4 regions of the Azospirillum sp. TSH20 genome follow, and region 4 is predicted to be linked to each of the others. Evidence: riboswitches for the same ligand, from Rfam matches in the RefSeq annotation. Region 4 holds a riboswitch; each other region holds the start of a gene.
The links. A riboswitch is a leader RNA that binds a small molecule or an ion and turns the genes downstream of it on or off. The one in region 4 is predicted to bind thiamine pyrophosphate.

Region 1 (7,141 bases), on a different contig from region 4:
CCGGTTCTGAAGCTCCTGCGATTCCGCATGCAGCACATAGACGCGGTTCTCGATCTGCTCCAGACCGCTGCTCTTTTCCATGATGTTCGGCAGGAAATCCTTCAGCATCATGGCGACCGGGACAGCGGCCAGCATGATGATGACGATGGCGATCAGGAACAGGGTCGTGTTCGACATCCGCCCGCCCGTTCTCCTACCAAAGCCCGGCCCAAGGCCGGATCATCCGACGCGGAAGCTGCACCGGCGCAGTGGAATGAGGATCACCGAACAATCCAGGTCCGTCAACGAATCGTCACGGCTTGGTTCGAAATTCGACCCAAATGAAACGATTTGCTGCGGTTCAGGACAGCGCCATCTCCGCCACCCGTTTCACCGTGTCGCGCACCGGGCCCGGCCGGCGTTCGTCGCCCAGCGTGGTGAACCAGTGTTCCGGCGGATTGCGGCCGGCGGCGCGGCTCCAGGTCAGGGCGCGCAACACCGCCTCCGCCTCCGCCGTCGGCTTGATCGCGGGGTCGATGCCGTTCATCACCGCCCAGATCCCTGCCCAGCAGCGCCCGACCGACCAGGGGTTATAGCCGCCGCCGCCCACCACCAGCACCCGCGGCGCCAGCGGCAGCAGGGCCGCCACCGCATCCCACAGCGCGCGGTTGGACAGCTCCAGCCGGCTCAGCGGGTCTTCGGCCAGCGCGTCGGCGCCGGTCTGGATCACCATTGCCTGCGGACGGAAGGCACGGGCCAGCGGCAGCACCGCCGCCTCCATCACATGCTCCATCTCGCTGTCGTTGAAGCCCGGCGGCACCGGCAGGTTGCGGGCCATGCCGCCAGCGCGATCCTCCGCCTTGCCGGTGTAGGGCCAGCGACCATCCTCGTGGATGGAGATCGTCAGAACCCGATCGTCGTCGACGAAGGCCTCCTCCACCCCATCGCCATGGTGGGCGTCCAGATCGACGTAGAGCACCCTCTCCAGCCCATGGTCCAGCAGTTCCAGGATGCCCAGCACCGGCGCGTTGAAATAGCAGAAGCCGCTGGCCCGGTCGCGCCGCGCATGGTGGGTCCCCGCCGCCGGCGCATACACCAGACCGGCCGGCCGGTCGCCCAGGATCCGGGCTGCCTGCAGCGCCGATCCGCTGCTGTGGGCGGGCCGCCGGTACATCTCGGCGAAGATCGGGTTCTCCAGCTTGCCGAGATTGTGGCGGGCGGCGGTGGCTTCATCCACCCGCTGTTCCGCTTCCGCCCGCTTCAGCGCCGCGATGTAATCGGCGGTATGGAAGCGTGCCAGTTCCCGTTCGCTCGCCACATGGGTGTCGAGATAGACCTCGTCCGGCAGCCAGCCCATGGCGCGGCTGAGGTCGATGGCGGTCGAGACGCGCGGGATCGCCAGCGGATGTTTCGGCCCATAGGTCGAGCCGCGATAGATCTCGCCGCCGATGAACAGCGGGGTGCGAAAGGGCGTGGTCAGGGCTGGCACTCCATGATGCCCGCCAGAAACTAGGCGCGGCCACGCTCCGGTCAAGCGCCCGCTTCCACTGGCCGGCATCCACCTACCGGCTTCCACGGGCCGGAACTCCGATCCGGCAATGCTTGCGGTCGCGGATCGTCCGCGCCTATAGTCGCCGCCTTCACTGGGGGGAGCCGATGGGCGGCTGAGAGGTCCTGTTGCGGGACGACCCCTGGAACCTGATCCGGTTCATGCCGGCGTAGGGATCAGTGATGCGGGACCGCACCCACTCCTTTTCCGCCAGAACGACATGCTTGCGATGACGCCGCTTTCGGTGACGATCTCGCGCGCCCGGCTGACCTATGGCGGCACGCTGCTGTTCTCCGACCTGACGCTGGAGCTGCCGGCCGGCCGGACCACCTGCCTGCTGGGACCGAGCGGCGTCGGCAAGACCACCCTGCTGCGCATTCTTGCCGGGCTCGCCGAACCGGAACCGCCGACGCAAGTCGTTACCGGCGATGGAGAGCCGCTGGCCGGCCGCATCGCCTACATGGCGCAGCAGGACCTTCTGCTGCCCTGGCTGACCGTCCTCGACAATGTCCTGCTCGGCGACCGGCTGCGCCATCGCCGGCCCGGCCCGGCGCGGGTGGAGCAGGCCCGCGTATTGCTGGACCGCGTCGGTCTGGCGGGGCGGGAACGCGACCGCCCCGCCGCCCTGTCCGGCGGGCAACGGCAGCGGGTGGCGCTGGCCCGCACGCTGATGGAGGACAAGCCACTGGTCCTGATGGACGAGCCCTTCTCCGCGCTTGACGCCATCACCCGGCTGCGGCTGCAGGAGACGGCGGCGGAGACATTGGCCGGCCGCACCGTCCTGATGGTCACCCACGACCCGCTGGAGGCGCTGCGCATCGGCGACCGCCTGCATGTGATGACCGGCCGTCCCGCCGTGATGGGGCCGGCGCTGGAGCCGTCGGGCCCGGTGCCGCGCCGTGTCGACGATCCTGGCCTGCTGGCCCATCAGGCCGAGCTGCTGCGGAGGCTGGCGGAATGAAGGCGCTGCTGCGCGCCCTGGTCACCCTGCTGGTGCTGGTCGCCGGCTGGCAGGCGCTGGTCTGGGCCACCGGCCTGCCGCGTTACCTGCTGCCCAGCCCACTGGCGGTGGCCGACGCGATGCAGAGGCAGGCGCCCCTGTTGCTGACCCACGGCCTGACCACCCTGTCGGAGATCCTGATCGGGCTGGTGGCCGGCGTGGCGCTGGGCGGTGTCAGTGCCCTTCTGCTGGCGCGCTTCCGCACCGCGCGGCGCTGGCTGATGCCGCTGCTGCTGGTCAGTCAGGCGATTCCGGTCTTCGCCCTGGCGCCGCTGCTGGTCCTGTGGCTGGGCTACGGCATGGCCTCCAAAATCGCCATGGCGGTGCTGGTCATCTATTTCCCGGTGACGACCGCGCTGTTCGACGGGCTGCGGCGCACCGATCCCGGCTGGCTCGACCTTGCCCGCACCATGGGAGCCTCCCCCGCCGCCATCCTGTGGAGCATCCGCCTGCCGGCCGCCCTGCCCGCCTTCTGGTCCGGCGTGCGTGTCGCCGCCGCGGTGGCGCCGATCGGCGCGGTGATCGGCGAATGGGTGGGGTCGTCCTCCGGCCTCGGCTACCTCATGCTGCACGCCAACGCCCGCATGCAGATCGACCTTCTGTTCGCCGCCGTGCTGGTGCTGGGGCTGTTCGCGGTGACGCTGTACGCCGCCGTCGATGCGCTGGCCCGCCGCGCGCTGCCCTGGCAACCCGATACCCAACCTGCCGACGACGCCAACCCTTAAGCCGCCAACCCTCGAAGGGGGAGAGACACCCGATGAAGCACCTGCCGATGAAACACCTAATTGGCGCCGGCCTGATGGTCGCCAGCCTGATGACCTCGCTTCCGGCCCTGGCCCAGGACAAGCTGTCCGTGATGCTGGACTGGTTCGTCAATCCCGACCATGCCCCGCTGGTGGTGGCGCAGGAGAAGGGCTTCTTCAAGGATGCCGGGCTCGATGTGACGCTGACCGCCCCGGCCGACCCCAACGATCCGCCGAAGCTGGTCGCCGCCGGCGGCACCGACATCGCCGTCTCCTACCAGCCGCAGCTGATCCTGCAGGTGGACGAGGGGCTGCCGCTGGTCCGCATCGGCACGCTGGTGTCGACGCCGCTGAACTCCGTCGTTGTGCTGCGCGACGGGCCGGTGAAGACGCTGAAGGACCTGAAGGGCCGCAAGGTCGGCTACTCAATCGCCGGCTTCGAGGACGCCCTGCTCGGCGCCATGCTGGAGAAGCAGGGGCTGAGCCTGAAGGACGTCGAGCTGGTGAACGTCAACTTCTCGCTCTCGCCGTCGCTGCTGTCGGGACAGGTCGATGCCGTGATCGGCGCCTTCCGCAATTTCGAACTGAACCAGATGGAGATCGAGAAGCATCCCGGCCGCGCCTTCTACCCGGAGGAGGAGGGTGTCCCTCCCTATGACGAGCTGGTCCTGGTCGCCCACAAGGACAAGGCGAACGACCCGCGCTTCAAGCGCTTCCTGGCGGCGGTGGAACGGGCGACGCTCTACATTCTGAACCATCCGGAGGAGTCGCAGGCCGCCTTCGTCAAGGGCCGGCCGGAGCTGAACGACGAGCTGAACCGCCGCGCCTGGGCCGACACCCTGCCGCGCTTCTCCCACAGCCCGGCGGCGCTGGATGCCGAGCGCTACACCCGCTTCGCCGAGTTCCTGAAGGCGCGCGGCCTGATCAAGGCGGTGGCGCCGCTCGACCACTATGCGGTGGTGGTGAAGTAGCACCGTCCGCTTGCAGACATTGCCATTCGCCCCGGCGGAGCGTTATCTGACAGGAAAGCGCTCCGCCGGCCGACTGTCGAGCCGATGGCGGGCCAAAGCATAAGATTGGGAGACGCGAGGGCATGCCGATCAAGACCATCCTGCTGCACATGGCCAACGACGACGCCTACGCCAGCCGTCTGGCGGTGGCCGCTGCCCTGGCCAAGCGCTTCTCCGCCCATATCCAGGCTCTCTACATCGCCACCCCGGTGTCGATGCCGGCGGGCGCCACCGGCCGCGCCGCCTCCTATGGCTACATGGCGGAGGCCACCGCCATCGCCCACGAGAATGCCGAACGCATCGAGCGGGAGGTGCGTCAGGCGCTCGACGGCCTGTCCTTCGACTGGACGATCGAAGAGGGCGATCACGTCGAACTGCTGGCGGAGCGGGCGTCCTACGCCGATCTGGTCGTGGTGGCGCAGTCGGCCGCGGTGCGGGCCGGCGAACGGGTGTCGCTGCACCACATTCCCGACCGCCTGCCGCTGGAGACCCCCACCCCGGTGCTGGTTCTGCCGCCGAAGCAGCCGGCCGCGGCCCCGATCGGCCGCCATGTGCTGGTCGCCTGGAAGAACAGCCCGGAATCGGCCCGCGCCGTCCGCGCCGCCATGCCTTTCCTGGAAGCGGCGGATTCCGTCACCGTCCTGTCGGTCGAGCCGCCGGGCCAGCACAGCAACGATGCCGCCGATCTGGTCGACTGGCTGCACCGCCACGGCATCGCCGCCCGCCCGCAGTCGGTCATCGCGTCGGGTGGCGAGGTCGGCGACATGATCCTGTCCTGCTGCGGCGACCAGGGCGCCGACCTGCTGGTGATGGGCGCCTATGGCCATTCCCGTCTGCGCGAACTGGTGCTGGGCGGCGCGACCCGCACGGTGCTGGATGGGCTGACCTTGCCGGCACTGCTGACGCATTGAGGTGTTGCGGGGAGGATGGTTGCAGCGGATGCCCCCTCCCTATCCCTCCCCCTCTTCGAAGGAGAGGGGATTGAATGCTTGTCAGCCTGACGCACTGCAAAGGATAGGCGGAGTTCCCTCTCCCGCAAAGCGGGGGAGGGTTAGGGAGGGGGCAATCAGCACCTCCCTACCCAATCTACTCACCCAAAAAGCTGCCCGTGCAGCGCCTGCCAGCTGTCGCGGTCGGGCGCCAGCAGGATGCTCCCATTGAGCAGCCCAGGCCGATAGGGCGTGCCGTCGATCAGCGCCGAATAGCCGCCGGCCTCCGCATGCATCAGCACGCCGGCCGCATGATCCCACGGCATCAGCCGGTGATAGAGCGAGTAATGCGCCCGCCCATCCAGCAGCCGCAGATACTCCTGCGCGGCGCTCGACAGGCAGGCGCGCTCGCCCAGCCCGGCGCTGCGCTCCTCCAACTGCCGCCCCATCTCCTCCGCGCAGAACCGCGTGGACAGCGCGCCGACCATCTGCGGCAACGGCACGGCCGGCGCGACATGGACGCGGCTGCCGTTCAGCCGGGTGCCCTGCCCCTTTACCGCCGTCGCCATCCGGCCATCGACCGGATCGTGGATCCAGCCGGCAACCGTCTCGCCCTTCCAGGCAAGCGCCACGATCACCGCGAACATCGGCCGGCCTTGGGCGAAATTGATGGTGCCGTCGACCGGATCGATGATCCACACCGGATCGTCGCCATGGATGCGGTCGAGCACACGCTCGTCCTCCGACGCGGCCTCTTCGCCGATGACGCGACTGCCCGGCACCAGGGTGGACAGCGCCGGGGTCAAGGCCCGCTCCGCCGCCTCGTCCGCCAGCGTGACGAGGTCGGTCGGGCCAGTCTTCTGCCGGATGCCTGATGCGTCCAGCTTTTGGAAATACGGCATGATCTCCGTCCGTGCGACGGAGCGGATCAGGTCGGAAACCTGATCGATGTCGGGAAGCGGGAAACCCGTCATGGTCGGAAGGTTCCTGATGGCTTGAGGTGATGGCGGTTCAGCGCCTCGCCGCCGGCGTTTTGCCGGGCACGCTGTCCAGTTTCAACGTGGGATCGTCGCCCTTCGGGTCGGTCAGCAGAACCCTGCCGTCCAGCCCGCTGTCCTTCAGCGCCTTCGACAGCGCATCGAAGGTGGCGCGGTCGGCGGCGGCGGCTGCGGCTTCCTTGGCGGGATCGGGCGGTGGGGGCGGCACCGGGCCGCCCTGTGCCGGCTCACGCGGCGCTTTGGGGTCGGGCGGTGGAGGTGGCGGTGGGGTGCCCGCGGTTTCCTTCTCCGGTTCCGGAGGGGGGGGAGGCGGCGGTTGCCACAGGCGGAAGCAGTCGGTGAAGGCCTGCTGCTTGCAATCCTTCAACAGCTCCGCAGCGTCCGGCGCGACGACCAGCGGTTCGTCGGGCGCCAACGGCAAGGGCTTCGGCGGCGGGGGAAGCGGATCCTCAGGCGGCACCGCCGGCTCCTCGACATAGCCCGGCGGCAGAGGCATTCCGTACCGCACCGGTTCGGCCGCCACGGACTGGGCGACTGCCAGAAGCAGCGGCAGTGCCGGGATCAGCAGTGCCGGGAATAGGCGGCCGGCGCCGATCAGGACGGTACGGGAAGGGGAACGGAGCACGACAGGACCGCGGCAATGGCGTACGGTCCATTATGGCCCGCCATCGCCCCCGCCGTCATCCCTCAAGCATGTGTCAAATCACCGTCAGGCCGCGGCGCGGTGGTCGTGATGAGGATCGTGGCGGGTTCCGCCCGTGAAACCCCCATAGCCCCAGGCAGCCAGCTCACGGCAGATTGCTTCGATCTTCGCGGCCTCTTCGGCATTCGGCTCCCGCTGGGCGGCGGATTCGATCAGTCGCATCAGGGTCGCACGGCCTTCGGGGGTGCGCGAAAGCTCCTGCAACCGCAGCAGCGCCGCACCCGGCGGCA
Region 2 (7,141 bases), on a different contig from region 4:
GCACCGGGAATGCCGATGCCGATGTTGGTCTCCCCCTTCGGGCTGCGGGCGAACATCAGCACATGGCCGGAGGTGAATTCCCCCTCCGCCACGCAATAGGCGAAGCTGCCGTCCTTCTTCTTGGCGGCGCCGCCGTCCCAGCTCTCGATCAGTTCGCCCGGCCCCTCCGGCTTCGGCGGAGCGGCGGCCTTGTCGCTGCCAGGGGTGCCGGCGGCGGACGGATTGGCCGGCTTGGCGCCCTGCTGCGGCGCGGCAGGAGTCAGGATTTCCTCTTCCGGCTCGGGCAGCCCGTAATAGGCGGCCGGCGGCATGTTCGGTTCGACCGGCACCAGATCCGCCACCGCCGGAGTCGACGCCACCCCCAGCAGGAGGAGCGCGGACAGCGAAGCGGCAAGGCGGGCGGTCATCACGAGGTAATCCATAGATGGTTGTGGCGGCGAAGCTATCCGCGACCGCCCCCTTCCGCAAGCCCAACCGCCCTTCCTGTTGCGGGAGGCTGACACCTGTTGCACGGGACACGCAGGGGGATGCTCCTACCCCCCGAAGAACGCCCCCCGCAGCGCCTCGTCGGACAGCGACGCGACCGGCCCATCGCCGACCACGCGGCCCAGCCGCAGCAGGACGGCGCGCGGCGCGACCGCCAGCGCGCGTGCCGCGCTCTGCTCGGCCAGCAGCACCGCGGTGCCCGCGGCGGCGATGCGGCCGACGGCGGAAAAGACCTCGTCGGCCAGCTTGGGCGACAGGCCGAGCGACGGCTCATCGAGCAGCAGCAGGCGTGGCCGGCCCATCAGCGCGCGGCCCAGGCTCAGCATCTGTTGCTGACCACCGGACAATCGCCAGGCGCTCTCGCCGCTCTTGACGGCGAGGTCGGGGAACAGGGTGAAGACGCGCTCGACATCTTGCGCGCGGTCGCGGGCGGCGGGCAGGCCGGCGACCTCCAGATTGTCGCGCACGCTCATGCCGGGGAAGACCCGCCGCCCCTCCGGCACATAGCCGATGCCGCGCCTCACCCGCGCCTCGGTCGCCAGCGGGCCGAGATCGGCGCCGTCGAACCGCAGTTCCCCCCGTGCCTGCACGAGGCCGAGCAGCGCCTTCAGCAGCGTCGACTTCCCCGCCCCGTTGGCGCCGAGCAGCGCCACCGTCTCCCCGGCCGCGACGGTCAGCGACACGCCGTCGAGCGCAGTGGCGCCGCCATAGCCGGCGGTCAGGTCGCGGATGGACAGCAGCGGGCTCATGCCGATCCCGCCCGGCCCAAGTATGCGGTTGCGACCGCCAGGTCCCGGCGCACGCCACCGGCCGGGCCGTCATAGATCACCCGCCCACGGTCGAGGCACAGCACCCGGCCGGCGAGCGGCAGCAGGAATCCCATGTCATGCTCCACCAGCAGGATCGCCATCCCTTCCCCAGCCAGATCGCGCAGCAAAACCGCCAGTTCGGCCTTTTCGCCGTCGGTCAGTCCGGCGGCGGGCTCGTCCAGCAGCAGGACCGACGGGCGGCGGACCAGGGCGCGGGCCAATTCCACCCGCCGCCGCAGTGCCGCCGGCAGCCCGTCGCAGGATTGCCCGGCAAGATCGCCGACGCCCAGCCGGTCGAGCGCCCAGCGCGCGTGCGCCTCGGCCGTCGCGGCGTCCGGATCGAAGGCGAGACGGGCGGCGGCCACCGCCTCAAGCACCCCCGCTCCGGTGGGAAGCAGGGCCGCCTGGAAACTGCGGGCCAGTCCGGCACGGGCCAGCCGGTCGGCGCGGGCGCCGGTGACGTCCTGCCCGCCGAGCCGCACCCGCCCGGCATCCGGCCGCTCCAGCCCCGACAGCAGGTTGATGACCGTGGATTTGCCCGACCCGTTCGGCCCGATCAGCCCGGTGATGGTGCCCGGCCGCAGGTCCAGCGACACACGGTCCACCGCCCGCACGCCGCCGAAGGACTTCCGCAAGCCCTCGACCGCCAGCCCCTCCAGCAGGGCGGGCGGCGGCGGCTCCCTCGCCTCCACCGGCGAACAGGGCTTGCCGCCGTACAGGCGGGCTGTGAGGCGGTGGAGGAGCCCGGTCAGCCCGTCCGGCGCCAGCACGACGGTCAGCAGCAGGGCGGCGCCGTAGATGACCAGATAGCCACGCTCCAGGAAGCGGAACCATTCCGGCAGATGCAGCAGCAGCACGGCACCCAGCACCGCCCCGGCCATCCGCCCCCGACCGCCGACGATGGCGATGGTGAGGATGGAGACCATGACCGGGAATTCCAGCACCTCCGGCGAGACGACGCGCTGGGTATGGACGGCCAGCGCTCCGGCCGCCCCGGCGAAAACCGCGCTGATGCCGAAGGCCACCAGCCGCAGCCGGCCGACATCCAGCCCCAGCGTTCCCGCAGCCAGCGGATCGTCGCGCAGCATGGTCAGCGACCGGCCAAGCCGTCCGCGCGCCAGCCGCCAGCCGCTCAACCCACCGAGCGCCACCAGCCCCCAGACCAACCCGGCCATCGGCAGCCCGCGCGGCACCGCCCAGCCGAACAGCACCACCGCCGGCACCCCGGCGAGCCCGTTGGAGCCGCCGGTCAGTTCCGGCAGATTCACCGCCAGCAGATGGAGCACCTGCGCGATCCCCAGCGTCGCCAGGGCGAAGTAATGCGATTCCAGCCGCAGCACCGCCAGCCCGACCGGCAGCGCCAGCAGCAGCGGAACCAGCATCGACAGCGGAAAGGTCGCCTCGAAGCCGAGGCCGTAGCGGCTGCCGAGGATGCCGGTCACATAGGCGCCGACGCCGAAGAAGGCGCCTTGCGCCAGCGACAGCGCACCACCCAGGCCGAAGACGATCTGGAAGCCGAAGGTCGCCAGCGCATACACACCTGCGACGGTCAGGACGCGCAGGCCATAAGGCGAGGCAAAGGCCAGCGCGTAAACCAGCAGGGCGAGGGCGCCGGCGGTGAGAATGACGACCGACCGACGCTCAACCACGGCGGCGCACCGCTTCGCCGAACAGCCCTTGTGGCCGCAGCACCAGAATCGCCAGCAGCGTCAGGTACAAGGCCCCCAGCGCCACCGGGTAGGACAGCACCGACGACACCCCCACCTCGAACAGCGCGATCAGCAGCGCTCCCACCACCGCCCCCGGAACGGACCCCCAGCCCCCCACCGTCACCGCAATGTAGGCCTTCAGGATCAGATCTCCACCCGAGGTCGGCGTGACGAAATATCGGTTGGCCAGCAGCAGCCCCGCCGCCCCGGCGCAGGCCGCGCCGATGGCGAAGGTCACCAGGATCATGGCGGTGACCGGCACTCCGCAGGCGCGCGCCATCTCCGGATCCTGCGCCGTCGCCCGCAGCCGGCGGCCCAACTGCGTGCGGGCAAAAACCCATTGCTGCACCCCGATCAGCAGGGCCGCCACCGCGACGATGGCGAGCGACTGCTCCGGCACCGCCAGCCCGGCGATGTGCAGCGTTTCGTCCCCGAACAGCGGCGGTGCGGCGCGCGGCTCCGGCCCAAACAGGATGGCGGCCCCGTTCTGCAGGATGATGCCGACCGCGATGGTGCTGATGAAGACCGAAACCGGCGGCCGGCGGCGCAGCGGCAGATAGGCGGCCAGGGCCAGCAGCAGACCCAGCGCCGCCATCAGCACCAGCACCACCGGCAGCAGGACGATGCCCGGCAACGGGATCAGCGGCGCCAGCGCCACCGCCAGCAGCCCGCCGGCCATCACGAGGTCGCCCTGGGCGAAATTCACCGCCGAGGTGGCGTTCAGCACCAGCACGAAGCCAAGCGCCACCAGGGCGTAAGCCGCCCCCAGCGCCACCCCGTTGACCAGCAGTTGAAACGCCGCCATCCGCTCACTTCGCCGCGAGCGTCGGGTCGTCGTACCGCTTCACCAGCTTCGGCACGCGGCTGGTCCCGTCATAGCAGACGATGACGGCGGAATGGGCCATGTTGCCCTTGCCGTCGGACTTGTAGGTCATGGCGAGTCCCTTGAAGGTCTCCGCCGACAATGCTTTTCGGATCGCGTCCGGCGTCCGGGCGCCGGCCTTCACCGCCTCCAGCACCATCGTCATGCCGTCATACTGGCCGAGCGCGAAGGCGTCCGGCTCCTTGCCGAAGGCGGTCCGGTAGGCGTCGGTGAAGGCCTTGACCTCCGGCGTATCGCCGGAAATCGGCGAGGCCGCGGTTTCGGCGCAGACGCCCTTCAACTCCGCCGGTTCCAGCAGGGCCGCGGTGCTCGGCTGATGCATGGCGGAACCGGCGACGATCGGCAGGGTCACGCCGCTGGATGCCGCCTGCCGCAGCAGCAGCGCCGTCGGGCCGGAATGCAGATGCAGCACCAGCACGTCCGGCTTGGCGGCCAACGCCTTGGTCAGCACCGGCAGCAGGTCCTTGGCCGCCGGGTCCACCCCCTCCTCGAACACCGGGGTCACGCCCAGCGCCTTGAAGGCGGCGTCGAGATGGGTCTTGCCGCTCTGCCCATAGGCGGTGGTCTGGTAGATGATCGCCGGCTGCCGCTTGCCCAATTCCTCCACCACATAGCGGGCGTGGGCGGACTTGGTCACGGCGTCGCCGGGGAAGAAGCGGAAGACCCAGGGGTTGCCCTGCTCGGTGATCGACGCGGTGCCCGACACGGTGACCAGCGGCAGCTTCAACTCCTGCGCCAGCGGCAGCATCGCCAGCATCTGGGTGCCGAGCATGCTGGCGGCGACCGCCCCGACGGTTCCACTGCCGGCCGCCCGCTCCAGCGCCGTCACCGCCGCCTCGGGCGACGTGCCGGTGTCGACGACTTCCGACACGATGGCGACGCCGGCCGGCGTCTGCTTCAGCGCCAGGACCGCGCCGTTCCGCTGGCTGGTGCCCTCCAGCGACAGGAATCCGGTCAGCGGAACCAGCACCGGGAAGGACAGCGTGTCGTCGGCCCGCGCCGCCGGAGACAGGCAGGAGGTGGCCGCCAGCAGGCCGATCAGAAGGGGAAGTGCGCGCCGCATGACCGAAAACTCCTCAACTCGCGCCGGCAACCGGAGCGACGCGGAGGGGACGGGGCGTTTGCGGCTGATCCGTCGGGTTCCGGTCGGCTCCCTTCGCCGGCATGACCCGGATCAGGTTCGATGGGTGTTGTCTCAGCCCCCGCATCCGCCGATCCGGCGAAAGGCAGGGGCACCCCAGCCGTGAACAGGCGGCGAGAGTGTCGCCGCCGGCCCCATCCTGTCAAGAACCCAGCCGGCGACGCGCCACCAGCGTTTCACGATGCAGGATGTAGAGCCCGCTGCCGATGATGACCATGGCGCCGGCGATCACCGGCGCGGTCGGCAAATCGCCAAACACCAGCCAGCCGAACAGGCTGGCCCAGACCATGCCGGTATATTCGAAGGGCGCCACCACCGCCGGCGGCGCGCGACGGAAGGCCTGGGTCAGCAGCACCTGCGCGCCGGCGCCGATCGCGCCGACCAGCGCCATCAGCCCCAGCGCGAAACCGGTCGGCGCCGTCCACACCGGCACCGCCAGCGCCCCACTGACCACCGTCGTCGTCAGCAGCAGATAGAGCACGATGGACGCGCTGGTCTCCGTCCGCGACAGGCCGCGCACGGCCAGCGCCGCCAGCGCATAGAACAGCGCGGCGCAAAGCCCGACCAGCACCGGCACCAGCGGCGCCCCGGCCGACGGCTGCGCCATCACCACGACGCCGCCGAACCCGATCACCACCGCCGCCCAACGGCGCCAGCCAACGGGCTCCCCCAGCAGCGGGGCAGACAATGCGGTGATGAACAGCGGACCGGCGAAGCTCAGCACATAGACGTCGGCCAGCGGCAGTTCGCGGAACGCATAGAAGAAGCATCCCATCGAGATCAGCCCGGCGAAGGCCCGCCAGACATGTCCCCAGGGCCGTCGCGTCCGCATCGCCGCGATTCCGCCGCCGCGCCACAGCGTGTAGCCGCCCACCAGCAGGAAGGCGACCAGCGAGCGCACGAACATCAGCTGCGGCACCGGGTAATCGGCGGTCAGGAACTTGATGAGCGTGTCCATCGCCGCGAACAGCAGGATCGCACCCAGGAAGCAGCCGACGGCATAGGGGACCGAATCGGCCTCGGCTGGCAGCAGGTCGGCGGTCTCGGCGTCGGTCATGGAGTTGGTTCGGAAGGGCAATGGCGGAGGTTGCCCACATTATGGGCAAACGCTTCTGCGTCCCAATGCCGCAACCGCAGGTCTGGTAGGCGTGGGGTTTTGGAAGTGATGGCTGGCGATGCCTCACCTTGTCAGCACCATCACCAGCCGCTCCACCGGTGCATCGCTCACCAGATGCGACTCGACGATCTCGTCGATGTCCTCCACCGTTTCCGGCCGGTACCAGATGCCCTCCGGATAGACCACCATCAGCGGCCCGGCGGAGCAGAAGCCGAGGCAGCCCGTTATCGCCATGCCGACATCGGCCAGACCCTTCGCCTGGATTTTCTGGTCGAGCCGCTGCCACAGCGGGTGGGCGCCCTTGGCGGCACAGCTGCCGCGCGGATGGCCGGGCGGGCGCTGCTGGGCGCAGCAAAAGACGTGGTGGCGAAAGGTCTGAGGAATGTCGAACGGCATCGGGCATGCTCCATAACCATAAAATTCCTATGGTTTAGAAGCATGCCAGATTGCTGCGCTGCGGCAAGAGTTTTTGAAATCCTTCTAACCCACGGCAGCCGCAGTGATTCCGGCGCGATGAAATGCTTGGTCGGCAGAGCATTGGCGGTTAAGAATCCGCGGCAAGGGGCAATCCAGGAGACGCCGGTGCTGCTGAGCGGATCGGGGAAGGGCCAGCCGGGCGCCGTGCCGGGCTGGGTCGGGTATGCGCTGCTTCCGGTTCTCAACCTCGTCGCGGCCTTCGTGCTGTCGGGGCTGGTGATCCTGGTGATCGGCGAGAATCCGGTCGACGTGCTGTCGCTGCTGCTGTCGGAGGCTCTGGGCTACCCGGAGGCCATCGGCTACACCCTTTATTACACCACCGACTACATCTTCACCGGGCTGGCGGTCGCCATCGCCTTCCATTGCGGGCTGTTCAACATCGGCGGCGAGGGGCAGGCCTATCTCGGCGGGCTCGGCGCCGGGCTGGTGGCGCTGGCGCTGACCGGCTGGCCCTGGCCGGTGGTGGCGCTGCTGGCGGTATTGGCGTCCGCCCTGTTCGGCGCCGCCTGGGCCTTCATC
Region 3 (7,141 bases), on a different contig from region 4:
GGTGGAAGCGGTAAGCCCAACGGCCCAACCGGGACCTCTGGAACGGGAAAAGGCGCCGCAAGGCGCCTTTTCCTTTTCCCGGACGTTATCACCCCTGCCACAGGACAGGTCGGACCATGAGCAAGGCCTTCACCCGCGAGAACGACACGCCGGACGACGACGAACTCGACGATCCGGCACCGCTGCCGCAGGGCTTCAAGAACTACATGACCCCGCCCGGCTTCCAACGCATGCAGGAGGAGTTGCGCCACCTGCTGCGGGTGGAGCGGCCGAAGGTGGTGGAGGTGGTGTCCTGGGCCGCCGGCAACGGCGACCGGTCTGAGAATGGCGACTATCTCTATGGCAAGAAGCGCCTGCGCGAGATCGACCGCCGCATCCGCTTCCTGAACAAGCGGCTGGAATCGGCGGTGGTGGTCAATCCGCAGGACCAGAAGAACCGCGAACAGGTCTTCTTCGGCGCCACCGTCACCTATGCCCGCGAGGACGGGTCGGAGAACACCATCACCATCGTCGGCGCCGACGAAGTCGACCCCGACCGCGGCCATGTCAGCTGGATCTCCCCCATCGCCCGCGCCCTGCTGAAAGCGCGGGAAGGCGATCTGGTCGACGTCCGTACGCCAGCGGGGATGGAGCAGGTCGAGGTGCTGGAGATCAGGTACGCGGGATGACGGAGGGGGCAGTAACCTGCCCCCTCCCCCTCCCTCACTCCGCCGCCGGCTGATAGATCTCCCCGCCCGACTCGCGGAACTTCTGCGACATCTCGGCCATGCCGGACTCTGCGGCGTCGCGGATTTCCTGCGTGATCTTCATCGAACAGAATTTCGGTCCGCACATCGAACAGAAATGCGCGGTCTTGGCGCCCTCCGCCGGCAGGGTCTCGTCGTGGTAGGCCATCGCCGTGTCGGGATCGAGCGACAGGGCGAACTGGTCACGCCAGCGGAAGGAGAAGCGGGCACGCGACATGGCGTCGTCGCGCAGCCGCGCCGCCGGGTGGCCCTTGGCGAGGTCGGCGGCATGGGCGGCGATCTTGTAGGCGATGACGCCGGCCTTCACGTCGTCGCGGTCGGGCAGGCCCAGATGCTCCTTCGGCGTGACGTAGCAGAGCATCGCCGTGCCGAACCAGCCAATCATCGCCGCACCGATGGCGCTGGTGATGTGGTCGTAGCCCGGCGCGATGTCGGTCACCAACGGCCCGAGCGTGTAGAAGGGCGCCTCGCCGCACAGTGCCAGTTGCTTCTCCACATTGTGCTTGATCTTGTGCATCGGCACATGGCCCGGCCCCTCGATCATCACCTGCACGTCGCGCGCCCAGGCGATCTTGGTCAGCTCGCCCAGGGTTTCCAGCTCGGCGAACTGGGCGGCATCGTTGGCGTCGGCCTGACTGCCCGGCCGCAGGCCGTCACCCATCGACAGCGCCACGTCATAGGCGCGGCAGATTTCGACAATGTCGGCGAAATGGTCGTAGAGGAAATTCTCGCGGTGATGCGCCAGGCACCATTTGGCGATGATCGAGCCGCCGCGCGAGACGATGCCGGTCACCCGCTTCGCGGTCAGCGGGATGTGGGCCAGCCGCAGGCCGGCATGGATGGTGAAGTAATCGACGCCCTGCTCCGCCTGTTCGATCAGCGTGTCGCGGAACAGCTCCCAGGTCAGATTCTCGGCCTTGCCATTCACCTTCTCCAGCGCCTGATAGATCGGCACGGTGCCGATGGGGACCGGGGAGTTGCGCAGGATCCACTCACGGGTCTGGTGGATGTCGGCGCCGGTGGACAGGTCCATCACGGTGTCGGCGCCCCAGCGGATCGACCAGACCATCTTCTCAACCTCCTCCTCGATCGAGGAGGTCACGGCGGAATTGCCGATGTTGGCGTTGATTTTGGTCAGGAAGTTGCGGCCGATGATCATCGGCTCCGACTCGGGGTGGTTGACGTTGGACGGGATGATCGCCCGCCCGCGCGCCACCTCGTCCCGGACGAATTCCGGGGTGATGAAGTCAGGGATCTCGGCACCAAAATCCTCGCCGTCGCGCCCCGATCCACTGGCGGCCTCCAGCGCTGCGGCGCGGCCCAGATTCTCGCGGACGGCGATGTATTCCATCTCCGCGGTGACGATGCCGGCGCGGGCGTAGGCCATCTGGGTCACTGCCCCGCCGCCCTTGGCGCGCAGCACGCCGCTGTCGGTGGTCTCAACGTCGCCACGCGCCAGGATCCAGTCGCGGCGGTGCTTGGCCAACCCGGCCCGCACGTCGATGGCAACCGACTCGTCGGTGTAAGGGCCGGAGGCGTCATAAACGGTCAGGGGCGGCTCGCCGCCCGACAGCGCGATCTCGCGCAGGGCGACGCGCAGGTCGGGAAAGCGCGTGCCGGACACATGTATTTTCCGCGACGACGGCAGCGGGCCGGTCGAGATGCGGATGGCGTTCTCGTTGAAGTCCTTAGGCATTGGGTTTCTCCGTCGGAGTTGGGCGGACAAACCCGGGACTGCGGACGGAGGTGCGGTATCTTCGTGCAGGCCGTTCCCCGGCATAGCGGGGGCGATGCGGCCGGACGGGGGCGTGGTCGGCCCGTCACGAGGTCCCTCCCTTCGCCGGTATGACCCGGATCAGGTTCGAAGGGTCACCACGCTGCCGGCGACGCTTGGCGCCGTCCGGCCGTTGGTATCTCAGCCCCCTGTCGGGACCCCCCTGGAATGCGCCCATCCTGCCGACGACGGACGCGCCTGTCAAAAGGAAAGCGCCGCGGACGATCCGTCTGCCATATTGTGGAAATGCGCTACATCCAGCGCTTCGACCGCACATAGACCATCGGCAGCAAGGCCGACAGCAGCATCAGCCCCAAGGCGCTGGCATAGCCGAAGGGCGAATGGCTGCCGGGCATGTCGGTGAAGTTCATGCCGCCGATGCTGGCGACCAGGGTCGGCGGATAGAGCAGGACGGTCAGCACCGACACGATCTTGACGATCTCGTTCTGCTCGACATTGATCTGTCCCAACGCTGTATCCAGCGCCAGCGCGACCTTGCCGGCCAGGAAACGGGCATACTGGTCGAGCCCGCGCAGGTCCTGCAGGGTGGTCTTGGCCCAGCGCCGCGTCGCCTTGCCCGAATGCCAGCCGTCGCCGCGCGCCAGAAAGTCGGTCATGCGGGTAAGGCTGGCCAGACTGACCCGCGCCTTGCCGATCAGATGGCCGGCATGGCCGATGCGCTTCAGCGTCTGGGCATCGTCCAGCGTCTCGCCGCGGGAGCGCAGCTTGCGCCCGCGGAAATAGCGGCGGTTCAGCGCATCCAACTCCACCCCGGTCCGCCGCAGCACGACGGAGGTGCGGTCGATCATCCCATCCACCAGCGCCGCCAGAACCAATTCGCCACGGGCGGCCGAGATCTCGCCATGGGTGGCGCGGCGGCGAAAGGCCAGCAGCGCCTGCGGATCGATGTCGTGGATGGTCACCAGCCGCCGCCCGGCCAGCACAAAGCTGACGGTGGCGATGCGCGGCTCGTCGGTGTCGGCCCAGACCAGCGCGGTGACGGTCATGGTCAAGGCGCCGCCGGTCACGCGGAGACGGCTCGACTCCTCGATCTCCGCCATCTGCTCGCGGGTGGGCAGGCCCGTTCCGATCAGCGCCTCCGCCCGCGCCAACTCTTCGGACGTCGGATTGATGAGGTCGAGCCACACGGCGGAGTCGGGCAATGGCGCCGCCTCCTCCGCGGCAGCCTCCCTGACCCAACGCAGCAGACCGCCGTCATTGACGAAGACATGCAGCAAGGCTGTGCTCCTTGCGTCGGTAATCCGCCCCTCTCCCGCCCCGGGAGAGGGCAATTTACGTCAGCCGACCGCCGCGTCGCGGCTTAACGGGTGGCGGCACCTTCTCCCCATTGTCGAGGTCCAGCGCCGCACCCTCGGCCTTCAATGCCTGTTCCAGCTTGCGCCGGAAGGCGCCGCCGTCCCGCTTGGCGTCCAGGAAATGGCCGACCGCCTCCTTCGCCGCGTCGCTGTCGTAGGGAACCTTGCCCAACGCCGCCAGCTTGGCGCGCTCCACCAGCTTCGGGTCCATCTTCTCGCGGATGGCCTTCATCTGGCGGAGCAAATCCTTGCGCAGGTCGGACATCAGTCCCCCTTATTCCGGCGTCAGGCCTTGCCGATCAGGGTGCCGGCGCCGCCCTCGGTGAAGATCTCGAGCAGCAGCGCATGCGGCACGCGGCCATCCAGGATAACAGCGGCGTCGACGCCCTGCTCCACCGCGCCGATGCAGGTCTCGATCTTCGGGATCATGCCGCCCGAGGCGGTGCCGTCGGCGATGGCCTTGTGGGCATCCGCCAGCGACATCTTCTCGATCAGCTTCTTTTCCTTGTCGAGCACGCCGGCGACGTCGGTCAGCAGGAAGAAGCGCGCCGCCTTCACCGCCGCCGCGACCGCACCGGCCGCCGTGTCGGCGTTGATGTTGTAGGTGTCGCCGTTCACGTCGAAGCCGACCGGCGCGATCACCGGGATGATGTCCGACTTGGCGAGGGCCTGCAGAATCTCCGGGTTCACCTTGTAGGGTTCACCGACGAATCCCAGGTCCAGCACCCGTTCGATGTTGCTGTCGGGATCGCGTTGCACGCGCTCCAGCCGGCGGGCGGTGATCAGGTTGCTGTCCTTGCCCGACAGGCCGACGGCGCGGCCGCCGGCGCTGTTGATGGCGGCGACGATCTGCTTGTTGATGGAGCCGGCCAGCACCATCTCGACCACCTCGACCGTCTCCTTGTCGGTGACGCGCAGGCCGTCGATGAAGCTGGACTTGATCTTCAGCCGCTCCAGCATCTGGCCGATCTGCGGCCCACCGCCGTGGACGACCACCGGGTTGATGCCGACCTGCTTCAGCAGCACGATATCGCGCGCGAACAGCTCCGCCAGACCGGCGTCGCCCATGGCGTGGCCGCCGTACTTGATGACGAAGGTGCTCCCGGCATAACGGCGCATGTAGGGCAGCGCTTCGGACAGGGTACGGGCCTTGGCGAGCCACTCGTCACGGGTGGGAGTCTGCACGGGAGGATGCCCTTTGTCGGGATGGAGTGTCGGGTCTCTTTAACGGAAAGGCCGGCCGGTTGCCTAGGGGGCAATTTAACGGTCACATACCCCCACGCCTGCCTCCCGCGGTCGCCGCCGCGGTACAGCCGGCCGGACGCCACAATCCGGCCAGCCGCGTCATCGGCTGCGTCAGCGCGGTGACCGCCACCGCCATCAGCACCATCGCAGAGAAACAGGGACCGGACAGTACGCCGGCCTCCAACAGAACGGTCAGCACGATCACCTCCATCAGCCCCTTGCACGGCATCAGCGTGCCGAGCCTGAGCGCGTCCGGCCAGGACTCGCCGGTCCAGCGGGCGGGCAGCGTGGTGCCGGCCATCTTACCGGCGAACGTGGCGAGGCTGGCGAGCGCAAAGACCGTCCATTGCGCCGGGTCGTCCAGCGTCAAATTCACCTTCAACCCGGTCAGCGTGAAGAAGAAGGGCAGCAGGATCAGCGTGGCGAAATGCTCCAGCCGGTCGAGGATGGCGGCCGCATAGCGGCGCGGCATGGCGCTGCCTGCGATGAAGGCGCCCAGGATGTAATGCAGTCCGATCAGTTCGGTCACCGCCGCCGAAGCCAGCAGCGCCGCACAGGTCACCACCACCGCGGTATCGCCCATCCGCCCATCCGGCGCCACCCGCTCCAGCAGACGGTCCAGCAGCGGGCGCACGACCAGGACCGTCGCCCCGACATAGGCGAAGCCAAGCAGCCCGACTTTCGCGACCGCCCAGGGATCGCCGCCGCCATCGGCCGTGGACCATGCCAGAACCGCGGTGATCAGCAGCCAAAGCAGCGCGTCGTTCACCGCGGCATAGCCCAGCGCCAGACGCCCGACCCGGTCGCCGAGCAAATCCATCTCGCGCAGGATGGCCCCCAGCACCGGCAGAGCGGTGACGCCGACGCAGATGCCGAAGCCGGCGGCGAACAGGCCGGGAGTCGCATGCGGTCCGGTCATGCCGGGAAAGGCGCCGGCCAGCCACCAGCCCAAGGCGCCGCCCAACAGGGTCGGCACCAGCATGCTGGACAGCGCCACGGTGGCGAAGGCCCCTCCCCGCCCGCGGAACTCGGCGGGATCGAGATGCAGGCCGGTGAGGAAGGCAAAGAAAACGACGGCCATCAGGGCCAGACCGGACAGCGGCGCCAGTGCCGTCGGCGCGAACAGAACGCCCCACAAATCCGGCGCCAGCCGGCCGAGCAGCGACGGCCCCAGCGCCACCCCGAACAGGATCTGGATGACCACCATCGGGGCGATGTGGCGCCCGCCGCCGAGCCGCCACAGCAGAAACGGCCCGGCGATCAGCAGCAGGGCCTGCATCAGGAACAGCAGCGCGGGGGAAATGCCACCCACCGCCGCCGGCCCTTATTCGGCGGCCAGGGCGAGCGCCGCGAGGCTGGCGCGCAGCTCGGCGATGCCGGTGCCCTTCTCCGAACTGGTGACATGGATGTCGGGGAAGGCTGCCGGGTGCTTCTTCAGCCCCGCCTGGGTGTCGCGGCGGATCCTGTCCAGATCGGCGGCCTTCACCTTGTCCGCCTTGGTCAGTACGACGACGTAGGGCACCGCCGTGCGGTCCAGCATCTCCATGATCTCATGATCGTTGGGCTTCAGCCCATGACGCGAATCGATCAGCACGAGCGCCCGGCGCAAGGTGACGCGGCCGCGCAGGAACCGGCGGACCATGTCGTTCCACGCCTCCACCTTCTCCTTCGATTCCTTGGCATAGCCGTAGCCGGGCATGTCCACCAGCTTCAGCCGGTCGCCAAGGTTGAAGAAGTTGAGCTGCTGCGTCCGGCCCGGCGTGTTGGAGGTGCGGGCCAGCGTCTTGCGCCCGGTCAGCGCGTTGACGAGGCTCGACTTGCCGACATTCGACCGGCCGGCGAACGCGACCTCCGGCAGGTCGGCCTCCGGCAGCTGATTCAGCGCGTTGGCGCCCCAGACGAAGTCGCACTCCTTGGCGAACAGCAGCCGCCCGGCCTCCAGCGCGGCCTCGTCGAAGCCGGAAACGATGCTGGGGGTGTCGGGGGTCGACGTGTCGGGGGTGGTCATGGCGGGCGCTCTCGTTGGGATCGGCTAAAAAACATACCGCCGGCAGAGGCCC
Region 4 (7,141 bases):
GGCCGGGCCGTCCACCTTCTTGCCGTTCAGCACCATATAATAGTTGGTCGCCTGCCCGCCCTTGACGTCGGCCTTCACCTCGATCTTGCCGAAGCGCGACTTGTAGAGACCGGCATCCTGTTCGCCGTCCGGCGCGCCGCCGGGCAGAGCGCGGAAGGAGATGGCGGCGCAGGATGGCGGATCCTTGGCCTCCGCCGGGGCGGCGGCCAGTACGGCGAAACCGCCGGCCAGCAGAAGGGCGGCAGGTAGCAGGCGTGCAGAGAGCATCGGAGAACCCTTTCGAACCGGTTGAACCGTCACTTCGGCAACATACAGATGGCGGTCTGCTGCATCAGGGCGCAATCCTTCTCCGCGCCGCCGTCCAGCATCGACACCTCGACCTGGGTGATCGTCAGGGTGCGCCCCGGCTTCACCACACGGGCGCGGGCGATCATGACGTCGCCCTTGGCCGGCGCCATCAGGTTGATCTTGAACTCCACCGCCAGAACTTCGGCGCCCGCCGGCATCAGGCTGTAGGCGGCATAGCCGCCGGCATTGTCGGCCAGCGTGCTGACCATGCCGGCATGGAAGAAGCCGTGCTGCTGCGTCAGCTCGGGGCGGAACGGCAGCCGCATCTCGCAGAATCCCGGCTCGACCGCCGTCAACTCGATGCCGAGAGTCCGGCAGATCGGCTGCTGTTCGAAGGAGGCGAGACAGCGCGCCTTCCAGTCGGGGTCGCGGGGAACGAAGGTGTCGGCCAAGGCGAAGCACTCCGGCAAGGGGACGTCGCGGGACAGCCTGCGACAGCCGCCCCGCCGGATCAAGCCCGTATCCCCATAGGTCAGCTGCCGATCTCAGCTGCCGATCAGGCCCATCTGCGGGCTGGACGGTTCGGCATGGGCGCGCATCGGCATGCGGCCGGCCAGATAAGCGGCGCGGCCGGCGCTGACCGCGTCGCGCATCGCCGCCGCCATTCGCACCGGATCGCGCGCCTTCGACACCGCCGTGTTCAGCAGCACGGCGGCGCAGCCCAGCTCCATCGCCAGAGCGGCGTCGGATGCGGTGCCGATGCCGGCGTCCAGCACCACCGGCACGGGGCTGCGGGCGCAGATCGTCTCGATGGCGTGCGGGTTGCGGATGCCCATGCCCGAGCCGATGAAGGCGCCCAGCGGCATCACCGCCGCCGCGCCGAGATCGGCCAGCTTGCGGCAGGTCACGGGGTCGTCGTTGCAATAAGGCAGCACGACGAAGCCGTCATTGACCAGTTCCTCCGTCGCGCGCAGCAGTTCCTCCACATCGGGATAGAGCAGTTCGCGGTCGCCGATGACCTCCAGCTTGATCCAGGGCGTATCGAGCGCCTCGCGCGACAGCTGGGCGGTCAGAACGGCTTCCTTGGCGGTCATGCAGCCGGCGGTGTTGGGCAGCAGCCCGACCGGGCCGGTCGGCCGCCCGGCAGTGGCACGGGCCAGCACGTCGACGAGGCTTTCCGAATAGCCGTCCAGGCTGATGCGCCGGATCGCCAGCGTGACCAGCTCGCTGCCGCTGGCCGCCAGCGCGTCGAGCATCACCTGCTGATTCGGATAGCCGGCGGTGCCTAGGAAGAGGCGCGACCCGAGGTTGCGCCCAGCAATGGTGAGGATGTCGGATTGGGACATGGGGAGTGCCTTTTAGAAGGCCCTCTCCCGCCCCGGGAGAGGGAGGGGACCCGCGCCGAAGGCGTGGGGAGGGTGAGGGGATGTCCGAACTTGGATTTTGATCCTTGCCCCACCCCTCACCCTTCCCAAGCTGCGCTTGGGCCCCTTCCCTCTCCCGGGGCGGGAGAGGGAGGTGTAGGAAGGTCAGCCGCCTTGGATCGGGCGGACGATTTCCAGGCTGTCGCCGGGCTGGAGCCGGGTTTCGGGCCAGCGGCGGCGGGGGACGACGGCGCCGTTCAGCGCGACGGCGACCCCCTGCGCACCCTCGGCGATGCCGCGACCAGCCAGAAGCTCGGCCAGCGACGCGGCGGAAAGCGGCTCTTCGCGGCCATTGATGCGGATGGCGCTCATGCCGCCGCTCCCGCCGCAACGAAGCGGTCGGCGGCGAAGGGGCGCAGCAGCGGGTCGGTCTCGCCGGTCAGCACCAGCCGGGCGATGCCGTCGGCGGTCACCGGAGTCAGCAGGATGCCGTTGCGGTGGTGGCCGGTGGCGTGGATCAGGCCGGGAATGCCGCTGTCGCCCAGGATCGGCGCATCGTCGCGGCTGCCGGGGCGGAACCCAACCCAGGCCTCCTCGATCGGCAGTTCGGCGATGCCGGGCAGCGCCCGCCATGCCCCCTCCAGCAGGGCGAACTGCCCGCCGGCGGTCAGACGGTCATCGAAGCCGCGCTCCTCCGTCGTCGCGCCGATCAGCAGCCGGCCGTCCAGCCGCGGGATCAGGTAGGTGCCGGGCGTCCACACCACATGGCGCAGCAGCGGCAGTCGCTGGTCCATCCGCAGGCAGACCATCTGCCCTTTCACCGGCCGCACCGGCGGCATGGCGGCGGGCGGCAGTCCCGGCACTCCGGCCGACCATGCCCCGGCAGCCAGAACCACCCGGTCGGCCCGGTGCAATGTTGCAGCAACCCGCACACCCACGGCGCGACCGCCCTCCACCGCCAGCGCCACCTCGCCGCACTGTTCGTGCAGGCGGGCACCGGCGGCCAGAGCGGCGCGGCGCAGGGCGGCCGCGACCTTGCGGTTGTCGACCTGATGGTCGCCGGCACAGAACAGGGCACCGGCGACGCCCGGTTGCAGGAAGGGTTCGCGCCGCCGCACCTCGGCCCCGCTCAGCCACTCCACCGGCAGGCCCAGGTCGCGCTGGAAACCGTGCAGGAAACGGACCTTGGCGGCATCGTCAGCGTTGAGCGCGATGACCATGGTGCCTTCGCTGCGCAGATCGACCGCCATGCCGCTCGCGGCTTCAAGATCGCGGGCGAAGTCCGGCCACAGCGCCTGCGAGGCGCGGGTCAGCGGCAGCAGCCCCTCCTCGCCCGGTTCGGTTTCGACGCAGGCGGCCAGCATGCCGCCGGCGGCATGGGTGGCGCCGCGCCCGGCCTCTCCCCGCTCGAACAGATCGACGCGGCAGCCGGCCGACGCCAGCCTCCAGGCGATGGCGAGACCGATGCAGCCGGCACCGATGATGGCGACGGATGGACCGGCAGCGGACGGACGGATTCCGGAGACGGAAGATGGATGTGCCGAAAATGGAGATGACTTTGGCGCATGGATCATGCGGCGGCTCCCTTCGCTGGAATTACCCAGACAGGTTCGATGGGTGTGTTCTCAGCCGCGCGACCACCGCACGGCACCCCAGGCCTATGGCTTGCCTTATGCCAATGTTTCGCTGGCCCCACAAGCGGAATCGGTTCTTCCCGCCGGCGAGGCCGCCGCCCCCATATCAAGAGCCCCCTACAACAAAAACACCGACGCCAGTCCCAGGAAGGCCAGGAAGCCGACGACGTCCGTCACCGTCGTCAGGAACACCGCGCTCGACACCGCCGGATCGACGCCGAGCTTCTCCAGCCCCAGCGGGATCAGCGCACCGCTCAGCCCCGCCACGACCAGATTGATGATCATGGCGAGCCCGATGACGATGCCGATCAGCGGGCCGTACCAGACCAGCGCGATCGCACCGACCATCACCGCGAAGATGCCGCCGTTGATCAACCCGACCAGCAGTTCCTTGCCCACCACGCGCAGCGCATTGGCCGACGACAGGTCGTGCGTCGCCAGCGCGCGGACGACGACGGTCAGCGTCTGGGTGCCGGCATTGCCGCCCATCGAGGCGACGATCGGCATCAGCACCGCCAGCGCCACGATCTGCTCGATGGTGCCCTCGAACAGCGAGATGACGCCGGACGCCAGGAAGGCGGTGGCGAGGTTGATGGTCAGCCAGCCGACACGGCTGCGGGCAATGTCGGCGATGCCGCTGAACACGCCGGTGTCGCCCGACCCGCTCAGCTTGCGCAGATCGTCCTCCGCCTCCTCGTCGATGATGCGGACGACGTCGTCGACGGTGATGACGCCGATCAGCCGGCCGGCGGCATCGACCACCGGCGCGGAGACCAGCGCATATTGGCGGAACAGGTTCGCCACCTCCGCCCGTTCCATGGTGGCGGGGATGGAGTCGACCTCGCCGGTCACCAGATCGGCGATGCGCACGGCACGGCGCTGGCGCAGCAGGCGCGACAGCGGCACCGCCCCCACCACCCGGTGCATCGGGTCGACGATGAAGATGTCGTAGAAATCCTCCGGCAGCGTGTCGGTCGCCGCACGCACGAAGTCGATGGTCTTGCCGACCGTCCAGAATTCCGGCACCGCGACCAGCTCTCGCTGCATCATGCGGCCGGCGCTGTCCTCGTCGTAGGTCAGGTTCTCCTGCACCAGGGCGCGTTCGGCGTCGGGCAGGTTCGCCAGGATCTGCGCGCGCGTCTCGGCGTCCAGATCCTCGATCAGTTCCACCGCGTCGTCGGTGTCGAGGTCGGCGACGGCGGCGGCCAGCTCCTGCGGCTCGAACCGTTCGATCAGCGCTTCGCGGAGATCGGGGTTCAGGTAGGACAGCACCTCGCCGTCCAGCGCGGCGGGAAGCAGGTCGATCAGGTCGGCGCGTTCGGCCGGCTCCGCCTGTTCGATCAGGTCGGCGATGTCGGCGGCATGCAGCCCGTCCAGCCGCGCCAGCACGGCCTCGCGTTCACGGGCGCGCAGCAGGCCGACGATCTCTTCCACGAACTCCGGCTCGACGCCGTAGGGACGTTCGTCGTCCGCCTCGGGACCCGCATGCGGGCGGGCTTGGGCGTGGGCGTGGGCAGCGCCGTCCGGCCGCAGATCCGGCGTGTGGGGATCGGTGTGCATGCCGGCACCCTCCCTTCGACGATGCATCCCCCGCATGCCTGAGCCGGGTGGCCGGCGGCATGGTAACGACGGGACGGCTCCGCGACATCGGACGGGGCCGATGGCGCTTGGGGCCGGCGTTCGGGGTTTGCGGGTTGTGGAAGCCTTCCGGCCGGTGCCGGGAGCCGTCCGTCAAGGGACGGGACCGGTGACGGCGGAAGCGCCCCCGACATAGAGGCGCCACCCCGGTTTGTCCAGCCCGGTTCGGCGGAAACCGGCAGGCACGGCGGCATTGGCCGCATTTGCCACCATATCCTTGCACCGCCGCGACCCTTCATGTTCCCATGCGTCTCGCGCCGCATCCACGGCGGCGCGGGATGGGGAGGGGGACCGAAAGCACCGATGGAGTATGCCTTCACCACCGTCGGCGGTCGCGACGGCATCCTGCTGTCCGGCCGCTGCACCTACGAGGACGGCACCCGCTTTCACGACATGTTGCGCGACTGGGACTTCGCGGCCAGCCCGGTGGTCCCGATCGATCTGCGCTTCGTCACCTTCATCGATTCCGCCGCCATCGGGATGATGTTCATCCTGGCGAACCGCTGCCGCGAGGCCGGTGGTCACATCGTCGCCAGCGGTGCCGCCCCGCACATCGTCCGCGCGCTGCGCCGCGCCACGCTGGACCGCTACATCGAGTTCCGCTGACCCGGCCACGCCTTCCGCACGGCCCAAAATCGGGGAGGGTGGCACCCCGAACCGCTCGCCCCGGTCCCGGACGGCGCCTTCCGATGCGCCGTTGACCCACCCTGTCATAAAATCGCAACACTGGCCGCTCCCGTACCCCCCACCTTTGGAGCGCCTGTGGAGTACCTGCATCGTCTCGACCAGTCGCTGCTGCTGTGGCTGAACCAGTTCGCGGGCCACAGCGCGGCGTTGGACATGGCGGTGCGCGGGATCGCCAACATCTATCTGATCAAGCTGGGGCTGTTCAGCGCCGCCCTGTGGTGGCTGTGGTTCCGCCGGGAGGAGACGGAGGCCGGGCGCCGGCTGGTGGTGGACGCCATCACCGCGGTGGTGCTGGCGGTGGCGGCGTCCATCCTGATCCAGGCGGTGATGCCGGCCCGGCCGCGCCCGCTGCACGATGTCGGCCTCTCCTTCGTCCCGCCGATCGGCCAGAGCCGCGACGCCCTGAAGAACTGGAGTTCCTTCCCCAGCGACAACGCCGCGCTGGGCTTCGCGCTGGCCGCCACCTTCCTCCGCGCTTCGCGCCTGTGGGGGTTGCTGGCCTGCCTATGGGCGGCGCTGGTGATCGCGCTGCCGCGGGTCTATCTGGGCCTGCATTATCCGGGCGACGTCACCGGCGGCGCCCTGATCGGCATGCTCAGCGCCTTTGCCGTCGCCCGGCTGCTGCCGATGGGCGGCATCCACCGTCTGGTCGCCTGGGTGGAGGAACGCTGGCGCCCCTGGTTCTACGGCGCCGCCTTCCTGGTGATCTACGAGATGATGGTACTGTTCGAGGATGTCCGCCGCGCCGCCGGGGGAGCGTCCAAGCTGCTGCACGCGCTGGCGGGGTGAGGCCCGGATACGAAAAAGCCCGCTCGGTCTTGCGACCTGCGGGCTTTTCGGTGTTCCCGTATCCCCGGGATGGTCCCATCTGCATGGGAGAGTGGTGCGGTCGAGAAGACTCGAACTTCCACGGGTTGCCCCACAGCGACCTCAACGCTGCGCGTCTACCAATTCCGCCACGACCGCATCAGGCTGGTAGTCCCCGACGCTCGCTCGCGCGCCTCATCGGGTGGAGCGGGTAGATATCAGCTTCCCGATGGCCGATCAAGCGTTACAATCATCGTCTGCGAAGAAAAATTCGGGACGGCCCTCCGGCCGCTCCGCCCTCACCGCCCACACCGCCCGCCGACGCCATCAGAGACCGGATCGAATGACCTCCCCGACCAGCCTGTCCGCCAGTCAGCCCGACATGCCCGCCCCGCAGCCGGCCCAGCAGCAGATCGAGTGGCGCATCTCCGACCAGCCGGTGCCCTACCCCGACGCCATCGCCGAGATGGAGGCGCGCGTCGAGGCGATCCGCGCCGGCACCGCGCCGGAGCTGGTCTGGCTGCTGGAGCATCCGCCGCTCTACACCGCCGGCACCAGCGCGCGCGACGAGGATCTGCTTGAGGCCGACCGCTTCCCGGTCTACCGCAGCGGGCGCGGCGGCCAGTACACCTATCATGGGCCGGGACAGCGCGTGGCCTACGTCATGCTGGACCTGAAGAAGCGCGGCGCCGACATCCGCGGCTTCGTCCGCGATCTGGAGGA

Region 1: it holds a riboswitch for thiamine pyrophosphate, as region 4 does, so the genes downstream of both, TSH20_RS15860 (ABC transporter ATP-binding protein) here and thiO (glycine oxidase ThiO) in region 4, are expected to answer to the same signal.
Region 2: it holds a riboswitch for thiamine pyrophosphate, as region 4 does, so the genes downstream of both, TSH20_RS01080 (ABC transporter substrate-binding protein) here and thiO (glycine oxidase ThiO) in region 4, are expected to answer to the same signal.
Region 3: it holds a riboswitch for thiamine pyrophosphate, as region 4 does, so the genes downstream of both, thiC (phosphomethylpyrimidine synthase ThiC) here and thiO (glycine oxidase ThiO) in region 4, are expected to answer to the same signal.

What each region holds. Positions count from the first base shown of each region.
Region 1 is NZ_LGQU01000054.1:3,882-11,022, reverse strand. It holds gene TSH20_RS15870 (hypothetical protein) at 1-177, opposite strand, end outside; gene TSH20_RS15865 (acetoin utilization protein AcuC) at 341-1,513, opposite strand; TPP riboswitch at 1,616-1,722, shown strand; gene TSH20_RS15860 (ABC transporter ATP-binding protein) at 1,758-2,489, shown strand; gene TSH20_RS15855 (ABC transporter permease) at 2,486-3,253, shown strand; gene TSH20_RS15850 (ABC transporter substrate-binding protein) at 3,301-4,242, shown strand; gene TSH20_RS15845 (universal stress protein) at 4,365-5,192, shown strand; gene TSH20_RS15840 (inositol monophosphatase family protein) at 5,372-6,184, opposite strand; gene TSH20_RS36155 (hypothetical protein) at 6,222-6,833, opposite strand; gene TSH20_RS15830 (hypothetical protein) at 6,918-7,141, opposite strand, start outside.
Region 2 is NZ_LGQU01000002.1:40,268-47,408, reverse strand. It holds gene TSH20_RS01100 (hypothetical protein) at 1-407, opposite strand, end outside; gene TSH20_RS01095 (ABC transporter ATP-binding protein) at 534-1,235, opposite strand; gene TSH20_RS01090 (ATP-binding cassette domain-containing protein) at 1,232-2,944, opposite strand; gene TSH20_RS01085 (branched-chain amino acid ABC transporter permease) at 2,937-3,809, opposite strand; gene TSH20_RS01080 (ABC transporter substrate-binding protein) at 3,814-4,950, opposite strand; TPP riboswitch at 5,022-5,137, opposite strand; gene TSH20_RS01075 (DMT family transporter) at 5,171-6,085, opposite strand; gene TSH20_RS01070 ((2Fe-2S) ferredoxin domain-containing protein) at 6,209-6,541, opposite strand; gene TSH20_RS01065 (ABC transporter permease) at 6,728-7,141, shown strand, end outside.
Region 3 is NZ_LGQU01000048.1:50,682-57,822, reverse strand. It holds gene TSH20_RS13960 (ribonuclease E/G) at 1-14, shown strand, start outside; gene greB (transcription elongation factor GreB) at 117-668, shown strand; gene thiC (phosphomethylpyrimidine synthase ThiC) at 703-2,442, opposite strand; TPP riboswitch at 2,562-2,695, opposite strand; gene TSH20_RS13945 (CorA family divalent cation transporter) at 2,772-3,758, opposite strand; gene TSH20_RS13940 (hypothetical protein) at 3,814-4,101, opposite strand; gene argB (acetylglutamate kinase) at 4,122-5,021, opposite strand; gene TSH20_RS13930 (cation:proton antiporter) at 5,104-6,393, opposite strand; gene yihA (ribosome biogenesis GTP-binding protein YihA/YsxC) at 6,406-7,089, opposite strand.
Region 4 is NZ_LGQU01000150.1:6,682-13,822, forward strand. It holds gene TSH20_RS31765 (hypothetical protein) at 1-267, opposite strand, end outside; gene TSH20_RS31770 (PaaI family thioesterase) at 297-740, opposite strand; gene TSH20_RS31775 (thiazole synthase) at 834-1,634, opposite strand; gene thiS (sulfur carrier protein ThiS) at 1,818-2,024, opposite strand; gene thiO (glycine oxidase ThiO) at 2,021-3,226, opposite strand; TPP riboswitch at 3,218-3,317, opposite strand; gene mgtE (magnesium transporter) at 3,404-4,846, opposite strand; gene TSH20_RS31795 (STAS domain-containing protein) at 5,228-5,530, shown strand; gene TSH20_RS31800 (phosphatase PAP2 family protein) at 5,687-6,400, shown strand; tRNA gene TSH20_RS31805 (tRNA-Leu) at 6,493-6,577, opposite strand; gene lipB (lipoyl(octanoyl) transferase LipB) at 6,801-7,141, shown strand, end outside.